2 regions of the Paenibacillus litoralis genome follow, and region 1 is predicted to be linked to the other one. Evidence: riboswitches for the same ligand, from Rfam matches in the RefSeq annotation. Region 1 holds a riboswitch; the other holds the start of a gene.
The links. A riboswitch is a leader RNA that binds a small molecule or an ion and turns the genes downstream of it on or off. The one in region 1 is predicted to bind thiamine pyrophosphate.

Region 2: linked by a shared signal. The riboswitch ahead of thiS (sulfur carrier protein ThiS) and the one ahead of ACKGJP_RS26885 (ECF transporter S component) in region 1 are both predicted to bind thiamine pyrophosphate.

Annotation. Positions count from the first base shown of each region.
Region 1 covers NZ_CP176395.1:6,346,787-6,354,819, reverse strand. The annotation lists gene ACKGJP_RS26905 (MFS transporter) at 1-72, opposite strand, end outside; gene asd (archaetidylserine decarboxylase) at 178-969, opposite strand; gene ACKGJP_RS26895 (PadR family transcriptional regulator) at 1,232-1,567, shown strand; gene ACKGJP_RS26890 (FtsW/RodA/SpoVE family cell cycle protein) at 1,564-2,982, shown strand; TPP riboswitch at 3,035-3,140, shown strand; gene ACKGJP_RS26885 (ECF transporter S component) at 3,341-3,922, shown strand; gene ACKGJP_RS26880 (ABC transporter ATP-binding protein) at 3,949-5,469, shown strand; gene ACKGJP_RS26875 (energy-coupling factor transporter transmembrane component T family protein) at 5,474-6,277, shown strand; gene tenA (thiaminase II) at 6,324-6,989, shown strand; gene ACKGJP_RS26865 (immunoglobulin-like domain-containing protein) at 7,272-8,033, shown strand, end outside.
Region 2 covers NZ_CP176395.1:7,170,057-7,178,089, reverse strand. The annotation lists gene perR (peroxide-responsive transcriptional repressor PerR) at 226-675, shown strand; gene ACKGJP_RS30210 (glycosyl hydrolase family 18 protein) at 883-2,631, shown strand; gene ACKGJP_RS30205 (YgzB family protein) at 2,687-3,055, opposite strand; gene ACKGJP_RS30200 (nucleotidyltransferase-like protein) at 3,169-4,032, shown strand; TPP riboswitch at 4,071-4,212, shown strand; gene thiS (sulfur carrier protein ThiS) at 4,359-4,559, shown strand; gene ACKGJP_RS30190 (thiazole synthase) at 4,627-5,400, shown strand; gene ACKGJP_RS30185 (IclR family transcriptional regulator) at 5,471-6,253, opposite strand; gene ACKGJP_RS30180 (ABC transporter substrate-binding protein) at 6,688-7,971, shown strand.

The DNA.
Region 1 (8,033 bases):
CAGCAAAATGCGGTAAGCGGTTTTGTTCGTATCCGGAGCAGAACCGGCCGCTATAGCTGCTGAGGTCGTCATTATGAAAGTCTCCCTTCTCAATTAGAGAAGGGCAAGGACGGATAGCTCCGTCCTTGCCCGTATGATGTGCTTTGTAGTTGAGCTTCGGCCGGCATGGCCCGCGGATCAGCCTTTGGGCTGCAGCGTACCGAGCGATTGTCCCATTTTGACGACGCTGCCCAGCTGCAGATCGCTGCGAGGCTCGAACGTGCCCGACTCGGTAAGAAGGACGATCGTCGAACCGAATTCGAAATACGCCAGCTCGTCGCCGCCCGCCAGTTGATCCGGCAGAGGCTTGACGTATTGAATGCTGCTCACGTTCAACGCGCCGACCTTGACGACGGCGACTTCTCCGAACGCATGCTGCATATATGTGATAAGCCGTTCATTGCGGCTCAGTACTCTCTTCATGTGACGCAGGCCGAACTCGTTAACCGGGTACACTTTGCCCGGCACGTGTTCCTTTTCGACAATTTTGCCGCTGACCGGCGCGTGGATCCGATGGTAATCGGTAGGGCTCAAGTAGAGCACGAAAAAAAAGCCGTCCTTATAGTTGACGAGCCGGGGAGAGCGGTTGAGCAGCTCCTCGATCGTGTAATCCTGCCCTTTTACGTTAAAAATCTGGCCTGCTTTAATCTCTCCGATGCCGGTAATCATAGCATCGACCGGACTGACCAGCGTGGTTTCGGCCGCTTCGACGGGACGAATGCCGGGCTTAAGCTTTCTGGTAAAAAAATCGTTGAGCGACGCGTAATCCGATATGCGCTTCTCGGCGTCTTCAATGCGGATCCCGTACGTTCTGGCAAACCAAGGAATAAAGCTGCGGCTGGCTCTCGATTTGGCGAAAGCGCCTGTTACCCGTGAAACGGTTTTGCGTGAAGAAAGTTCTGTCAATAACCGGAAAAACGGCTTCGCCATATGTACATGTCACCTGTTCTATAGAGTTCGTATCGTTCTAGAGCCGCTTGCGCTGACGCTGCAGAGCGGGCGATGATTTCGCTTTTCTCATCTTGACACAGATTGCGCGACAAAGCAATAATATCGCGAAAAGTCGCTTACCGTATTCGACGTTTTTTGAGGCGTTCCTTCCGTCGAACGGGTGCTTGCCAAAACGTGGAACGGCGATTATTATTATACCTAGATAAACGATGCATAGATAACGGAGGGAAGTGAGAATCGCGTGAAAATAAGCAAAGAGCTGATGAAGGGCAGCACGGTGACGCTCGTTTTAACGCTGCTGGAGCGAAAGGCGATGTACGGCTACGAGATGATTAAAGAGATGGAATCGCGTTCGAGCGGCGTTTTTCAGTTTAAGGAAGGGACGCTGTATCCGATTCTGCATCAGCTGGAGGCGGAGGGCTTCGTCGAAGCCTACTGGTTCCAGGAAGAAGGCAGCCGCAAGCGAAAATATTACCGCATTACGGAACGCGGCCGCCAGCTGATTGCGGAGAAAACCCGGGAATGGAGCCTATTCCGCAATGCCGTGGACCAAGTGCTCGGGGAGGGCCGCGCATGAGTACGGAAGCGATGGAGCTATACGTTGAGGCGGTCTGCGGGCAAATCCGGAATAAGCGCGTCCATCCGGACGTCCGGGAGGAATTGTTCGCTCATTTGGAGGATGCGGTCATCGGGAATATGGAGCGGGGCATGTCCGAAGAGGAAGCGATCCGGCAGGCGGTCGCCGGCATGGGAGACCCGCTAAGCGTCGGCAAGGATCTGAACCGGACGCATAAAGTGAAAATCGAATGGACGGTCATCGCGCTGACGGCATTCTTTATGGCGGTCGGATTGCTGGCCATGCTATCGATCGTAGTAAGCGGGAGCTGGCTTAACGATGCGCTGTTCGTCAATAAGCTGAAGGCCCAGCTGGCAGGCGTCTTCGTGCTCGCGGGCGTTGCGCTTTTCGATTACCGCAAGCTGCTCCGCTACACCTGGCACCTCTATGCAGGAGCGATCCTGCTGATCGTAATGACGGCGTGGAGCAGCGGCACGGTAAACGGCGTCCCGCATCTCGAGCTGCCTTTCAACTCCATGCGTATCGACGTTTCTTTTTTTGCTGCCGTCTTGCTTTTGATTGCGGTAAGCGGACAGATTGCGGGCACGAGGGTAAAGGATACCGTATTCCCGGCTTCGGGCGAATCAAGTAAGGGCTCCCGGGATGGAATCTCCGGATCGGAGCCGCTTATGCGCATTCAAATTCCGCGCTTCGCCAAAGAGTGGGCGCTGTATGCGGACGGACTGCTGTGGAAGCTGCTATGGTTCGTTGTCATACCGTTTATGGGGTTATTTCAGATTCGTTCGTTTTCGGCCTTGTTCGTTTACGCAACGGGACTGATTTTGCTTTTGGTTTGCTCGCGCATGAAGGAGCGGTTCGCGCTGATCGGCCTAACGGCGGCCTGCTGTACAGTCGGCTTGGCAGCCGGAGGCTCTTATGGACTGCAGAGACTGAAGGCGTTTTTCGGCAATGATCCCGACGCCTCCTTTTACACGAAGAAATCGTTGTTCTTGATCGAGCAGGGCGGACTATGGGGACAAGGCTTCGCACACGGTGTAAAGGGGATTCCCGCCGTCCATGCGGAGCTGATTTTTCCATATCTGGTTTATGCCCTCGGCTGGGCGGCAGGCGCAATCGTCGTCGCTGCGGCCGTGATGCTCGCACTGCGCTTTCTGCAAGCCGCGGGGCGGACTACCGATTCATTCGGGAAAATGCTGGCCGCGGTCGTTATCGCTTACTTTTCGATTCACTTCTTCTGGAATTTCCTGATGGCGATCGGCTTGCTGCCGATTATCGGGCTGGGGTTACCGTTTATCAGCTACGGCGGATCGAGCTCGATTACCGAGGCGCTGCTGATGGGTCTTTTTCTCAGCGTTTACCGGCTTGGACGCAAGCCTGCGGCGAATGACCCGGCATTCGGCAGGACGGAAGCGTGACGGGCGGGTTACAACTTGAATGTTGACTTTTGACAAATGCGTGCTAATATAAAACTGTCACTAGGGGAGCCAAAGCGGCTGAGACTGGATCGCAAGATCCTAGACCCTCTGAACCTGATCTGGTTAGAACCAGCGTAGGGAAGTGGAAGAACGGTTCCTTGAACCGGTTGCCGCGCGGCATCGACTTTCCGCCACTCCTTTACGGGGTGGCTTTTTTGTTTTAGTCCCCCTCGTAAGGTAAGGAGTAAGCTTCTGAGGACACGCCTCATACGGTGAGGCGTCTAGTGGCAATTCATAAAGTCCGGGCTCCGGAACGGGAGCCGGCTGGACATTTTAGAAGAAAAGGGAGTGCAGGACGATGGGAAAAGGTCTTAAGTTGGCAGATATTTTGGTGACGGTTGTGATCGCCGTTGTGTTCGGGATCGTCTATAAGCTGTGGGGACCGCTCTATGATGCGGCCAAACCGTTCGGTATCCGTTTGGAGGAGCTCATCTACGGGATGTGGTTTATTGCCGGAACGGTAGCGGCATTGCTGATTCGCAAGCCCGGCGTCGCGCTTTTGGCCGAGGTGGCGGCTGCGTCGGCGGAGCTTGTTACCGGCTCGCAATACGGCGTATCCGTGCTGCTGTCCGGCCTGCTGCAAGGCTTATTCGCGGAGCTGGCATTTGCCGCCTTCGGGTACAAAAGGTTTACGATAGGCGTCGCCTCGCTCGCCGCGATCGGCTCCAGCGTCGGTTCGCTTATTATGGATTTCTACAATAATTACATTACCGATCTGTCGGCATGGAATTTGACCCTTATGATCGGAGCCAGGACGATCGGTTCGATCGTCATCTGCGGCTTTTTCGCTTACTATCTCGTCAAGGCTCTTGAGGCTACCGGCGTGACGAAGCAGCTGCGTCCCGTATCCAAGGAAGATTACAACGCGCTGGACCATTAAATTTGGAAAGCCGAGGAGAATGACAGATGATTACGGAAGCAGGCGTCAAACAGCTGCGACTGAAATTTCCCGGCGACGAAGGCTTGCTGTTCCGCGACCTGTCTTTTGAGGTAGGCCAAGGGGAGAAGGTACTGCTGCTCGGTCCGAGCGGATGCGGCAAATCGACGCTCCTTCAAGTGCTGACAGGCATCATCCCCCGATCGGTGGAAGTGCCGATGAAGCACGAGGACATTACGCTCCCTTCGTCATGGGGGTATGTGTTTCAAGATCCCGATACGCAGTTCTGCATGCCTTTCGTAGATGAAGAGCTGGCTTTCGTGCTCGAAAACCTGCAGGTTCCGCGCGCGGAGATGCCGCAGCGGATTCGGCATTACCTGGAGCTTGCCGGTTTGCGGCTGGATGATATCCATACGCCGATCAACGCGCTTTCCCAAGGCATGAAGCAGCGTCTGGCGATCGCTTCCGTTCTCGCCCTTGAGCCTGACGTGCTGTTTCTCGACGAACCGACCGCACTCCTTGATCCGGAAGGGACCGAGCAAGTTTGGGAAACGATTAAGGCGGTCGGCCGCGATAAAACGGTGCTCATCGTCGAACACAAGATCGACAGCATCGTCGATTTTGTCGATAGGGTCGTCCTGTTCGACGACCAAGGCAGAATCCTGGGGGACGGCGGGAAAAACGAAGTGTTCGACCGCTACAAGCAGCAACTGATCGATTACGGCATTTGGTATCCCGGCGTCTGGGACGATTATTCGGCGCGGCATCCCCAGCCAGAGGCTGAGCCGCTTCTGCCGGCTTCGGGCAATCCGCTTCTTTCGCTGGACGCGTTTGCCGGTTACCGGGGAAAAACCGAAAAGCTGTTCGTGCAAAAGGCCGACGTTCGTCCGGGAGAGTGGATCACCGTCGTTGGACATAACGGCGCGGGCAAAAGCACGCTGCTGCTGTCGCTGATGCAGCTCATCCGAACGTCCGGCAGCTACAAGGTGAACGGGCGGGATGCGGCACAGGTTGACGATCTTGCTTCACAGCTCGCGTACGTCTTTCAGAACCCGGAATTTCAATTCGTCACCAACTCCGTCTATGACGAGGTCGCCTATACGCTCCGGCTTGACAGGCTTCCGGAGAAGGAGGTCGCGGAGAAGACGAAGCGGCTCCTCGGTTTGTTCGAACTGACGGGGAAGTCCGCGCAGCATCCGTATTTGCTGTCGATGGGCCAGAAGCGCAGACTGAGCGTCGCCTGCGCTATCGTGAAGGAGCAGCCGGTTCTGCTGCTGGACGAACCGACCTTCGGCCAGGATGCCAAAAACACGTTCGCCATGCTCGAAAAGCTGGAGGAATGGCGGCGGCACGGAACGACGATCGTTATGGTGACGCATGATAGGGAAATCGTCGACCGTTTTGCCACGCGAATATGGACGGTCGCAGGCGGCAAGCTCGCTTCGGACTGCTTGGCGAGCCCGAGACGAGAGAAGGAAGGGCAGCCCGCCGATGCATGCGCCGGGACTGTCCGCTCAAGCGAAGCTCCCGCCGGAATAGGGAGGGGCTGAACCGATGCAGATCGATTTCACCTACCGGGAAACGTGGCTGCACCGCGGCAATCCCGCACTTAAGCTGCTGCTGTTCATCGTCCTTTTCGTGTATGCGATGTTCGTCCATAATCTCGATACCCTCGTTTACATGACGTTGTTTCATCTCGCGCTGCTTCTTCTTTTCTCGGGACACCCGCTGCGGAGGCTGCTGTTGTATATGTCGCCGTTTTTGCTCATTTTCGTGTCCAGCGCGTTGTCCATGACCTTATTCGGCAAAGGAACGACGCTCTGGTTCGAGTGGGGACTGGTTTCGGTGACGAAGGAAAGCTTTTTCCGCGGCGTGCATCTCGGCTTCCGGGCGCTTGATTTTGCCGTACTCGGGTTGACGTTCGCCTTGACGACGAGGCCGGTCTACCTGTTCTATTCGCTCATGCAGCAAGCGAAGCTGCCGCCGAAATACGCGTACAGCTTCATGGCTTCGATCCGGCTTATTCCGCTGCTGCTCGAGGAACTGCAGACGCTGCGCTATGCGCTCAAGGTACGCGGCATCCGGCGGCAGCGAGGCTTGGGGGGATTGTACCGGAAGCTGAAGGCATATGCGGTTCCGCTGCTCGCGCAGAGCATTCGGCGGGCGCAACGGATCGCCGTGGCGATGGAGGCCAAGCGCTTCTCGGAAGCCAAGCGGCGAACGTATTACTACGAGCTGAGCTTGTCGCGGACCGATATCCTTGCGATCATCGTGTATTCGGCTATTGCGGCCGTGGCGATCGGACTGAGCGGGTACGCTCCCGTTTTTGACATGACGGACGTTAGAATGATCGGGTAGAACCGGCAAACTTACAGAGATTCACACTTAGGAGGTTGGATGCAGCATGACGACATTTTCCAAGCAGGTACGGCAAGAGGCCGATGATATTTGGCAGGCAAGCTTCGATCATCCGTTCGTAACCGGCATCGCCGACGGCACGCTGCCGATCGAGGCGTTCCGCTACTACGTGATGCAGGATGCTTACTATTTGTCGCAGTTCGCCCGCGTGCAGGCGCTGGGAGCCGCCAAAGCGGACGATTTGTTTACGACGAACCGGATGGCGGTGCATGCGCAAGGTACATATGGCGCCGAGCTGTCGCTGCACGAGAAGTTTTCCAAGCTGCTGGACATAACCGATGAAGAAAAAGCTTCGTTCGAACCGGCGCCTACCGCCTATGCTTATACGTCGCACATGTATAGGGCTGCGTATACGGGGCATCTCGGCGATGTGATCGCGGCGATTCTGCCGTGTTACTGGCTCTATTATGAGATCGGCGAGCGGTTGAAGGGCTCGAAGCCCGGCCATCCGATTTATCAGGAATGGATCGACGCCTACGGCGGCGAATGGTTCGGGGAGCTCGTCAAGGAGCAGATCGAACGGTTTGACGAGATTGCGGCAAAAATATCGGACGCGGACCGCGAGCGGATGAAGCGTCATTTCCTGATCAGCAGCCGTTATGAGCTGATGTTCTGGGAAATGGCTTACCGCCAGGAGAAGTGGCCGGTGTAGCGGCTTACCGCCGGAATTGCCAGGAATGTTTAGAAGAATCTTCGACTCCGCCAGGTATGGGGGGACGAAGGTTCTTTTTTTTGATCGTTCCGGCCGGAGGGAGCTTTCATTCTTAGGGTACGGATCTCGATAGGACGGCAGTCTCGACAAAATGCATCACTATCTCTATTGAAATTGTCGATTTTATATTAATCTTATCCTATTAGGTCGAAAGTTGCGGTATAATCGAAGGAAAACGAGAAGGAATTATTTCTCAGTCCATGTTAAGGAAGGATGCAAGCGATGAGTGGGGAGAGAGCTCGGACCATTCGCGGCAACATGCTGCTAATGCTGCTTGTACTGGGCGTCGTTATCGGCGCCGCCGGCGGTCTATATACTAACAAGGCGGAAGCCTATGGGGGATGGCATATCGAAGCGGACGGCGATTCGCAGTTCGCGGAAGAAACTTACCGAACGTTGTCGGCAGGGCCGGGACACGTCGTCGGAATTAAAAATGACGGCACGCTGTGGACGTGGGGGACTAACCGTTACGGGGAGCTGGGGATCGGGCAAACGGATGCTTCGGCCCATCCTGAACCCGCAATGGTAACGGGCTTTCCCTCGGGGACCCGGTTCATCGACGCGGCCGCCGGCGGGGATTTGGATCCCGACGGCAACCCAAGGGGGTTTACGATAGCGCTCGACGCGAACGGGCAAGTTTGGGCATGGGGATATAACGGAGACGGACGGCTTGGACTCGGTACCGAAGCCGCTTCCGATACCGAGGATAGAGATGCGCCTGCCAAACTCGCGTCCGATGAGCTTGCCCCACGCGGCGGCTTCGGTCCAAAAGTAACGGGCGTATACGCTGGCAGCGATTTTGCCGGCGCGGTGACGGTTGGATACGGAGACGGTTTTCTCACCGATCTGTACACGTGGGGAAATGCGGCCGACGGCCGGCTTGGCAGGACGGTGCAGGCTCTATTTTCGGATTCTCCGGGCTGGGTGGGAGGAATTCCTCGGAACATGGAGATTATCGATGCAGCTTTTGGCGACGGCCACGCG
Region 2 (8,033 bases), 820 kb from region 1:
ATTTCCTGGCATCGTTTCAAGGCTCCCGAATAGGAATAAGATGGGAGCCTTGAGCGGTCTGCCTGGCGGCGGAAAGCGTCATTTCCGGAGGTTTGACAGAGCGACTCTCTTCTTACGCTGCAGCCGGCTTCGCGTTATGGGGGGATGTTTCATTGACAAAACGAACATTTCAAACGTACAATGAGAATAACTCGCAAGTACGCCGAATAGGCGAGCATAAGAATGATGGTGGTGATAACTTTGGGAGCCCGGTTTGAACAAGCGCTGGATAAGCTGAAGTCGACGGGAGTGCGAATGACTCCGCAGCGGCATGCCATACTTTCCTATTTGTTGGATACGACTTCGCATCCGACAGCCGACGAGATTTATCGGGCATTGGAAGGTCGTTTCCCTAGCATGAGCGTAGCGACCGTGTACAACAACCTGAAGGTATTTATCGAATCCGGACTTGTGCGTGAAATGACCTACGGAGACAGCTCCAGCCGGTTTGATGCGGACATGTCGGAGCATTACCACGCCCAATGCGAAAGCTGCGGCGTAATCGTCGACTTTAACTATCCGAAGCTGCATGATGTGGAACATATAGCGGCGGAGGAAACGGGCTTTGTCGTACGCGGCCACCGGCTCGAGGTATATGGGCTTTGCCGGGATTGCGCAAGCACGATTAAGCATTAGTCAAACGTCAAACGAACTTTCCATAATCGAACAATTGTAAAAGATTGCGAGATTTGTCGTAAAATATAGTATAATAGGACGTATCGGCGCGCGATGCAGCGCGATGCGTCTTTTTTTATGCCCGTAGGGTCGATATGGCCCTAATTTTCCCTTATTCCGCAACATTCGCGCGTTTTGGCGCGTCAATACAAATAAAGGAAGTGAATTATGGAACCGGCAGCAACGAATGCCGAGCCTCGCGGCCGCAAGCCGAGAAGGGTCGTCCCGCTACTTGTCATCCTGTTTTTGATTGCCATGATCGGCGGTGCCGGTTACGGATATTGGCACTTTTACTGGCCGAATTCGATGCACCAGACGCCTGACTTCGACGGCTCCAAAAAGCCTGTTTTTTACCGCGGCGAAATGCTGAGGCTGCCTGCTGCAGGCGAGAAAGAATCGTTGAAGCTGCCGATCGACGTCTATAAGGACTTGATAGATCCTAACATTCGCTACGAGGAACAGAGCCAGTCGGTTATCATCACGACGCAGGACAAGGTCGTGCGGCTCAAAACAAGCCAGCTCACCGGACTCGTCAACGAGAAGCCGTTTACGCTCCGTTTTCCCGTAGAGAAGATCGATAATACGACATATGTGCCCGTTGATCCTCTATTAACCTATTACAAGCTGGAGATTCGGGAGTCCGCCGAAACCGGAGCCGTCATTCTTCACAAAGCGGGCGACGTTATCCAGTGGGGCAAAGCGGCCGCTTCGGCGAACAAGCCGGATAAGCTGCGCGCGATGCGTACGGAGCCTACCGTCAAAGCGCCGATAGCCGCCGACGTCAAGCAAGGCGAGGCGGTCATGCTGCTTGCGGACGAGAAGGATTGGTATAAGATTCAGCTGGCGAACGGGTACATCGGCTACATGAAGAAAAGCGAAGTGTCGCTCGATCGCGTCGAGACCATTCCGGTCCAAGAACGGAAGGAACCGAAGGCGCCATGGAAGCCGCTGGGCGGCAAAATCAATTTGACTTGGCAGCAGGTTTACAACAAAAATCCCGATACGTCCAAAATCGGCGCCATGCCGGGCCTGAACGTCATCAGCCCGCAGTGGTTCCATCTGGCCGACGGCGAGGGCAACTTGAAAAATAACGGCGACGCCGCTTTCGTCAAATGGGCGCATGCGCAGGGCTACCAGCTATGGGCTCTATTCTCGAACGGCTTCGAGCCGAAGCAGACGTCCGAGGCGCTCTCCACTTATGACAAGCGGATCAAAATGATCAAGCAGCTTGTCAGCTTCGCGCAAATGTATCAGATCGACGGCATCAACATCGACTTCGAGAACGTCTATCTGAAGGATAAAGCGAATGTCGTTCAGTTCGTACGCGAACTGACGCCTTTCCTGCACGAGCAGGGGCTGGTCGTGTCGATCGACGTAACGGTGAAAGACGGGTCGGAGGTGTATTCCCTCTTCATGGACCGGCGCGCCGTCGGCGAGGTGGTCGATTATATGATGGTCATGACGTACGACGAGCACTGGGCTTCCAGTCAGAAAGCCGGACCCGTCGCATCGCTGTCCTGGGTGGAGAAGGGCATTACGCAAATCATGAAGGAAGACGACGTCCCCGCATCCAAGCTGCTGCTAGGCGTTCCTTTTTACTCGCGCGTATGGACCGAGGAAACGAAGGACGGCAAAACGAAGGTCAGCTCCAAGGCCGTCGGGATGGACGTCATTCAGAAAACGATCAAAGACAAAAATCTTACGCCGACGTACGATCAGGAAGCCGGCAACAATTACGTGGAGTATAAAGAAGACGGCAAAACGATCAAAATCTGGATCGAAGACGCGGTTTCCATGAAGAGCAGGGCCGAGCTTGTCAAAAAGCACGATCTTGCCGGCATCGCCTCCTGGAGCCGGACATTCGAAACGCCCGATATTTGGAACGTAATCAAGGAAACCCTCGAGAAGAGGCCGTAACGCAAAAGCACCCGACAAGCGAGTTCATCGCGAGCGGGTGCTTTTTTTGAATGGCTTACTGTGAGGAATGCTGCGTCGCAGCCTCCGCCGTTTCTTTCGGCGCATGTGTCGGATCGAGCGTCAAAATCGTTTTGCAGAACATGCAGCGGTCGGTTTTGCCGAGCAGCTTCGTCGTTTTGCCGCATTCCGGGCATTCCAGCACGACTGCGCTCGTCGAGAGCATGCCTGCCCAGAAATAAACGGCCATGCTTGCAAATACGCTAATGAGCCCGAGGACAAGAAATATAGCGGCGATGACGCGACCGAACGTGCCCCACTCGAACACGATACCGGCCATGCCCAGTACCATAATCAGCAGGCCGAACATCGTCAGCAATAGGCCCCAAAGCCGAAATTCATTGACTTTACTTGATTTAAATAACATCCGTTTCCTCTTCTTCCATCAGAAAATGTGACTTTTCTCCCATTCGGCAGGAAAGTTGTGTTCGGTGTAGAAATGTACAGTATACAGAAATTAAGGCTACGACGGAGGCTGGCATGGACCGATTCAAAACCGAGCTCATCGAACGATTGAAAATGGAAGTACACGTCATGAGTGTGCTTCTGTACGAATATGAGACGGCGCATGGACCTATGACCGATCATTTCCATCGGCTGGTGCTGATCGTCTACGATCGGGAATTATGCACCGATAATCTATTTCATTATATAAAAGACGGAAGCCGTATACAAGAACGATGGCTGAAAGCGGACGAGCTGGAGAGCCTGGTTCAAGGTGAAGAGAACCGGAACACGATGGAGTGGATCGTACGAGGTGAAATCTTGTTGGATCGCAGAGGGGAGCTGGAGCATTTGCGTCACCGGCTGCTTGAATTTCCGGATCGGCTGCGCGAACGGAAGATGATGGCGGAGTTTGCCGCATTTTTACGAACGTATTCCAAAGCCAAGGATTACTTGCGCGAGGATCATGTCATGGATGCCTACAGCTGTGTAATGGCGGCTCTGCATCATTGGGCGCGAATCGTCATTATCGAGCACGGGAGCCATCCGGAGATGACGGTATGGGAGCAGGTTCACCGGATCAATCCGGGCGTGTACAAACTGTACGAGGAGCTGACCTCGAGCATGGAGACGCTCAGACAGCGCGTCGAGCTTGTGCTGCTGGCCTGCGAGTTTTCCGTCATGTCCAAAATGGAAAGCTGCTGTATGCCGCTGCTCCGTGCACTGAGCAGCCGGGAGGAGCCGTGGAGCTCCGCGGAGCTCCTGGCAATGCCAGAATTCAGCGACTTGCAGGAGTTGACGCTCTTGCTGAACAAGCTCGTCAAAAAGTCGCTCGTCAATGAAGTGGCCGTAGCGCTGACGGACGATTTTGCCGAGCTCGAAATCCGCTATACCAAATAGTTTGCCGTATGTGCTATACTATTGCTTATTGAATACTTTTTTACCACTAGGGGAGCCTGAACTGCCGGGCTGAGAACAGACGCCGTCTGAAACCCTTGGAACCTGAAAAGGCGCATAGCGGATTTCGCTTTTGTGCGCCGCCTGGATCATACCAGCGTAGGGAAGTGGTTATGCGTTTTTTTGGCGTGTAGCCCTTGAAGTCAACCCTATGCGGTTGGCTTTTTTTCGTTTCCGAAGAAAGCAAGGAGGTTCCCGAACGGCGGTTATTATTGCGCTGTTTCTCGATCCGGGAGCAAGTCCAGAGAAGACATGAAGGAGGGAACACCATGCAGCTTACCGTCAACGGGGAGCTTCGGGATGTGGAGAACGTAGGCACGGTCAGCGAGCTGCTCGCCGCATTCAAGCTTGAGCATAAAATTTTGGTCGTCGAACTGAACCGTACGATTATCGAACGTACCCATTATAGCGATACGAAGCTTCAAAACGGCGATCAAGTGGAAATCGTGCATTTTGTCGGCGGCGGATAAAGCGCGACATTTCGCTAGCAGAACAGGACATTATCAAACTACGGATAAATGAAGGAGAGCGCTAATCATGAAAGATCTTTTGAAAATCGGACCCTATGAATTTCAGTCCCGCCTGCTTCTCGGAACAGGCAAGTTTCCCGCTCTGGATATCCAGGGCAAAGCGGTTGAAGCATCCAAAACGGAAGTATTGACCTTCGCCATCCGCCGTCTTCCGATCGACAATCCGGATTCGCCTAATTTTCTCGAAACGCTGAACCTGAAGCAATATACGCTGCTGCCGAACACCGCCGGCGCTTATACGGTGGAGGAAGCCGTCCGTATCGCCCGTCTCGCCAAAGCCAGCGGGTTGTGCGACATGATCAAAGTGGAAGTGATCGGCGATCCGAAAACGCTGCTGCCCGATCCCGTAGGCACGCTTGAGGCGACTAAAATATTAGTGGACGAAGGGTTTATCGTTCTCCCGTATACGTCGGACGATCCGATTTTGGCCCGCAAGCTGCAGGAGGCGGGAGCGGCCGCAGTGATGCCGGGCGCTTCTCCGATCGGCTCCGGCCAAGGGATCATCAACCCGAACAATCTGCGCTTTATCATCGAAGAGGCCAAAGTGCCGATTATCGTGGACGCCGGAATCGGCGGACCGGCCGACGCGGCGCTTGCGATGGAGCTCGGAGCGGACGGCGTGCTGCTCAACACGGCTGTGTCGCTTGCACAAGATCCCGTTCTTATGGCCGAAGCGTTCAAGCTTGCGGTAGAAGCGGGACGCAAAGGCTTCCTGGCTGGACGCATTCCGAAGAAGCGTTATGCTTCCGCCAGCAGCCCGGTCGAAGGCATGATCGAATAAACGATAATGTAAAAAAAGCTGTTTGAACCGCGAAGGATGCGGATTCAAACAGCTTTTTTGCTTTTGGACGTCAAGCTTCCACCTGCTGCGGAAATCCAAGCCGTCGGGAAATGTCCTGAGCGGCTTGATTCACCAGCGCGCCTAACGCTGGAATCTGCTGGATCGGCATATCCGTGCGAAGTCCCGTTATGCTGATCGCAGCTTTGAGCTGCTTGGTGTGATCGAAAATGGCGGAACCGATGCAGCGGATGCCGAGCTCTCCCTCTTCATCCTCAGTGGAGTACCCTTGCTTGCGGATGACGTCAAGCGCTTTTTTGAAATCGGCCGCATTCGTAATCGTATTTTCGGTCTTCTGGGGCATGCCTCTCGTTTCGAGAATTTGATCGAGCCGGTCGTCAGGGATATAGGCCGCCATAGCTTTGCCCACTCCGGAGGCGTGCAGCGGAAGTCTTTGCCCTACATAGGTGGAGAACTTAACGAATTTCCCGCTCTCCACTTTCTCCAAGTACATGGCTTCGCCGTTGTCCAGGACGGCTAAATGCACGGTAAATCCGGTTTCCCGAAGCAGCTTGTCCATAAGGGGACGGGCGAGTTCACGGATCTCGATTTTGCTGAGTTGGGTGAGGCCTATAGTAAGGAACTTGGTCCCAAGCTTGTATTTGCCGTCTTCCGTTTTCGTGATGTATTCATGATGGTCGAGCGTATTCAGAATGAAGAAAACGCTCGTCTTCGGAATGTCGACCATTTTGCATAGCTCGCTGACGCCGATCGGTTCATCGTGCTTGAACAACGTCTCGATTATGGCAATGGCTTTCTCCAAAGCAGGAACGGTGTATTTTTTTGACGTGTCCATACTTTCACCTCAATATCGTTCTGCTGTCCGCTGGCGTAAGCTCCTATGTCTCGCGGGTACGGACATGCGGTGACAACGTTTTCACCCTGATCTAGTATAGCACCTTCTGGTTTACTTCTCAAAAAAACAAACACCAGTTTTCCTGTTAAACAAATATTCACAAAATGGTGGAGAATGATACCGAATTGATCGGAAAGTTTAGGAAATGGTTTGCGATAGGATGAGGAATAACATGTATTTTCTAAAACATCGTTTAAAAAACAGAGGATTTTAAACTGATTTCACAAATAATAGCACGACAATATGAATTTGAAAACGCTTCATTGACAAAAAGACCAAAAATAGCTATAGTTTATCATGTAATTTATAAACGTTGTTTAACATACAAAACAAATCTATGCAACGCGAACAACAACTTCGGGAGGTCACCAACCATGGGAACAAGCAAGGTATTAAAACTCGGCGCTTCCGCTCTGACGGTAGCTGCACTGCTCGCAGGCTGCGGCGGAAAGGATAATGCATCCTCCTCGGGCTCGTCCAAATCATCCGACTCCGTCACGCTTTCGATGACGTTCGCGGAATCGCTGTTTGCCGGAATTCATGAGGATTTGATCAAGGAGTTCCAAACCAAATACCCGAACATCAAGGTTAAAGCGGAGACGCTGCCGGACGGCGTTATCTACGATTCGCTCCGGACGAAAATTTCGACCGGCGAAGTGCCCGATCTGTATCAAATCAACATCGGTCACGTGACGACGGATATGGCCAATAAGGGCGGGTATATTTATGATTTGAGCTCCCTGGAGTCGAGCAAAAACTACGCCGATTCGATTCGCAAGGCGACGACGTTGGACGGAAAAACAGCGTTGTTCTCGCTCGGCGTTGGCGTAATGGGCTTTACGTATGACAAGAAAGCGTTTGCAGATGCCGGCTACTCGGCGCCGCCCAAAACGTGGGACGAGCTGCTCGACCTCGGCAAAAAGCTCAAGGCCAAGGGGAAAGACCTTCTTGTGTATTCTTCCAAATGGGAGACCGGTATCGCTAACGTGTTCCACTGGACGTTCGGGGCGAAAGCGGTTAGCGATGAAGCGTTCAAGAAAGCTTACTTATCCAATAGCATCGATTTCAGCAAGTCCGAAAACCGCGCATTGGTAGAAGAGGGCTTCAAGAAGTTTAAGGAATTGAATCAGTACGTGCGTACGGGAAGCTTCACGAACGAATACTCCGTTGCCCAGCAGGCGTTTGCAAATGGGGAAGCGGCTATGCTCATGGGCGGTACTTGGGAAGCGGGGGCTTTGCGGAAGCTTGCGCCGAAGATGGATATGGGCTTCATGAACCTGCCATACTTGTCCGAAGACAAAAATCCGTACATCTTCGTTCCGGAGGACGGCATTGCCATCAATGCGAAGGGCAGAAACGTAGAAGCCGCCAAAACCTTTTTGAACTGGCTCTTCAGCAAGGATACGTATGCGAAAATTCAGGAGACCAAAGGCACGTTCTCCGCGCAAACCGGTGTCGGCAAGCTTGACGAATCGTACAAAGACGTACCGAAGTGGCTGGAAACGAACCGGGTCGTTTCGTTCGCGAATACGGGCCCGATCCCTAGCGCAACTTGGGTAGCCTTAGGGAATGCGGCACAGGAATACTCCTTTAAGGACGATTTGAACAAGGCGGTCGACAAATTCATCGCCGAATACGATAAAACGAAAACGAAATAGGGTGGAGCACGTCACCGTAAAGGGACGTTAGGACGAAGCGGGGGCCGCGAACTGCCGCCGCC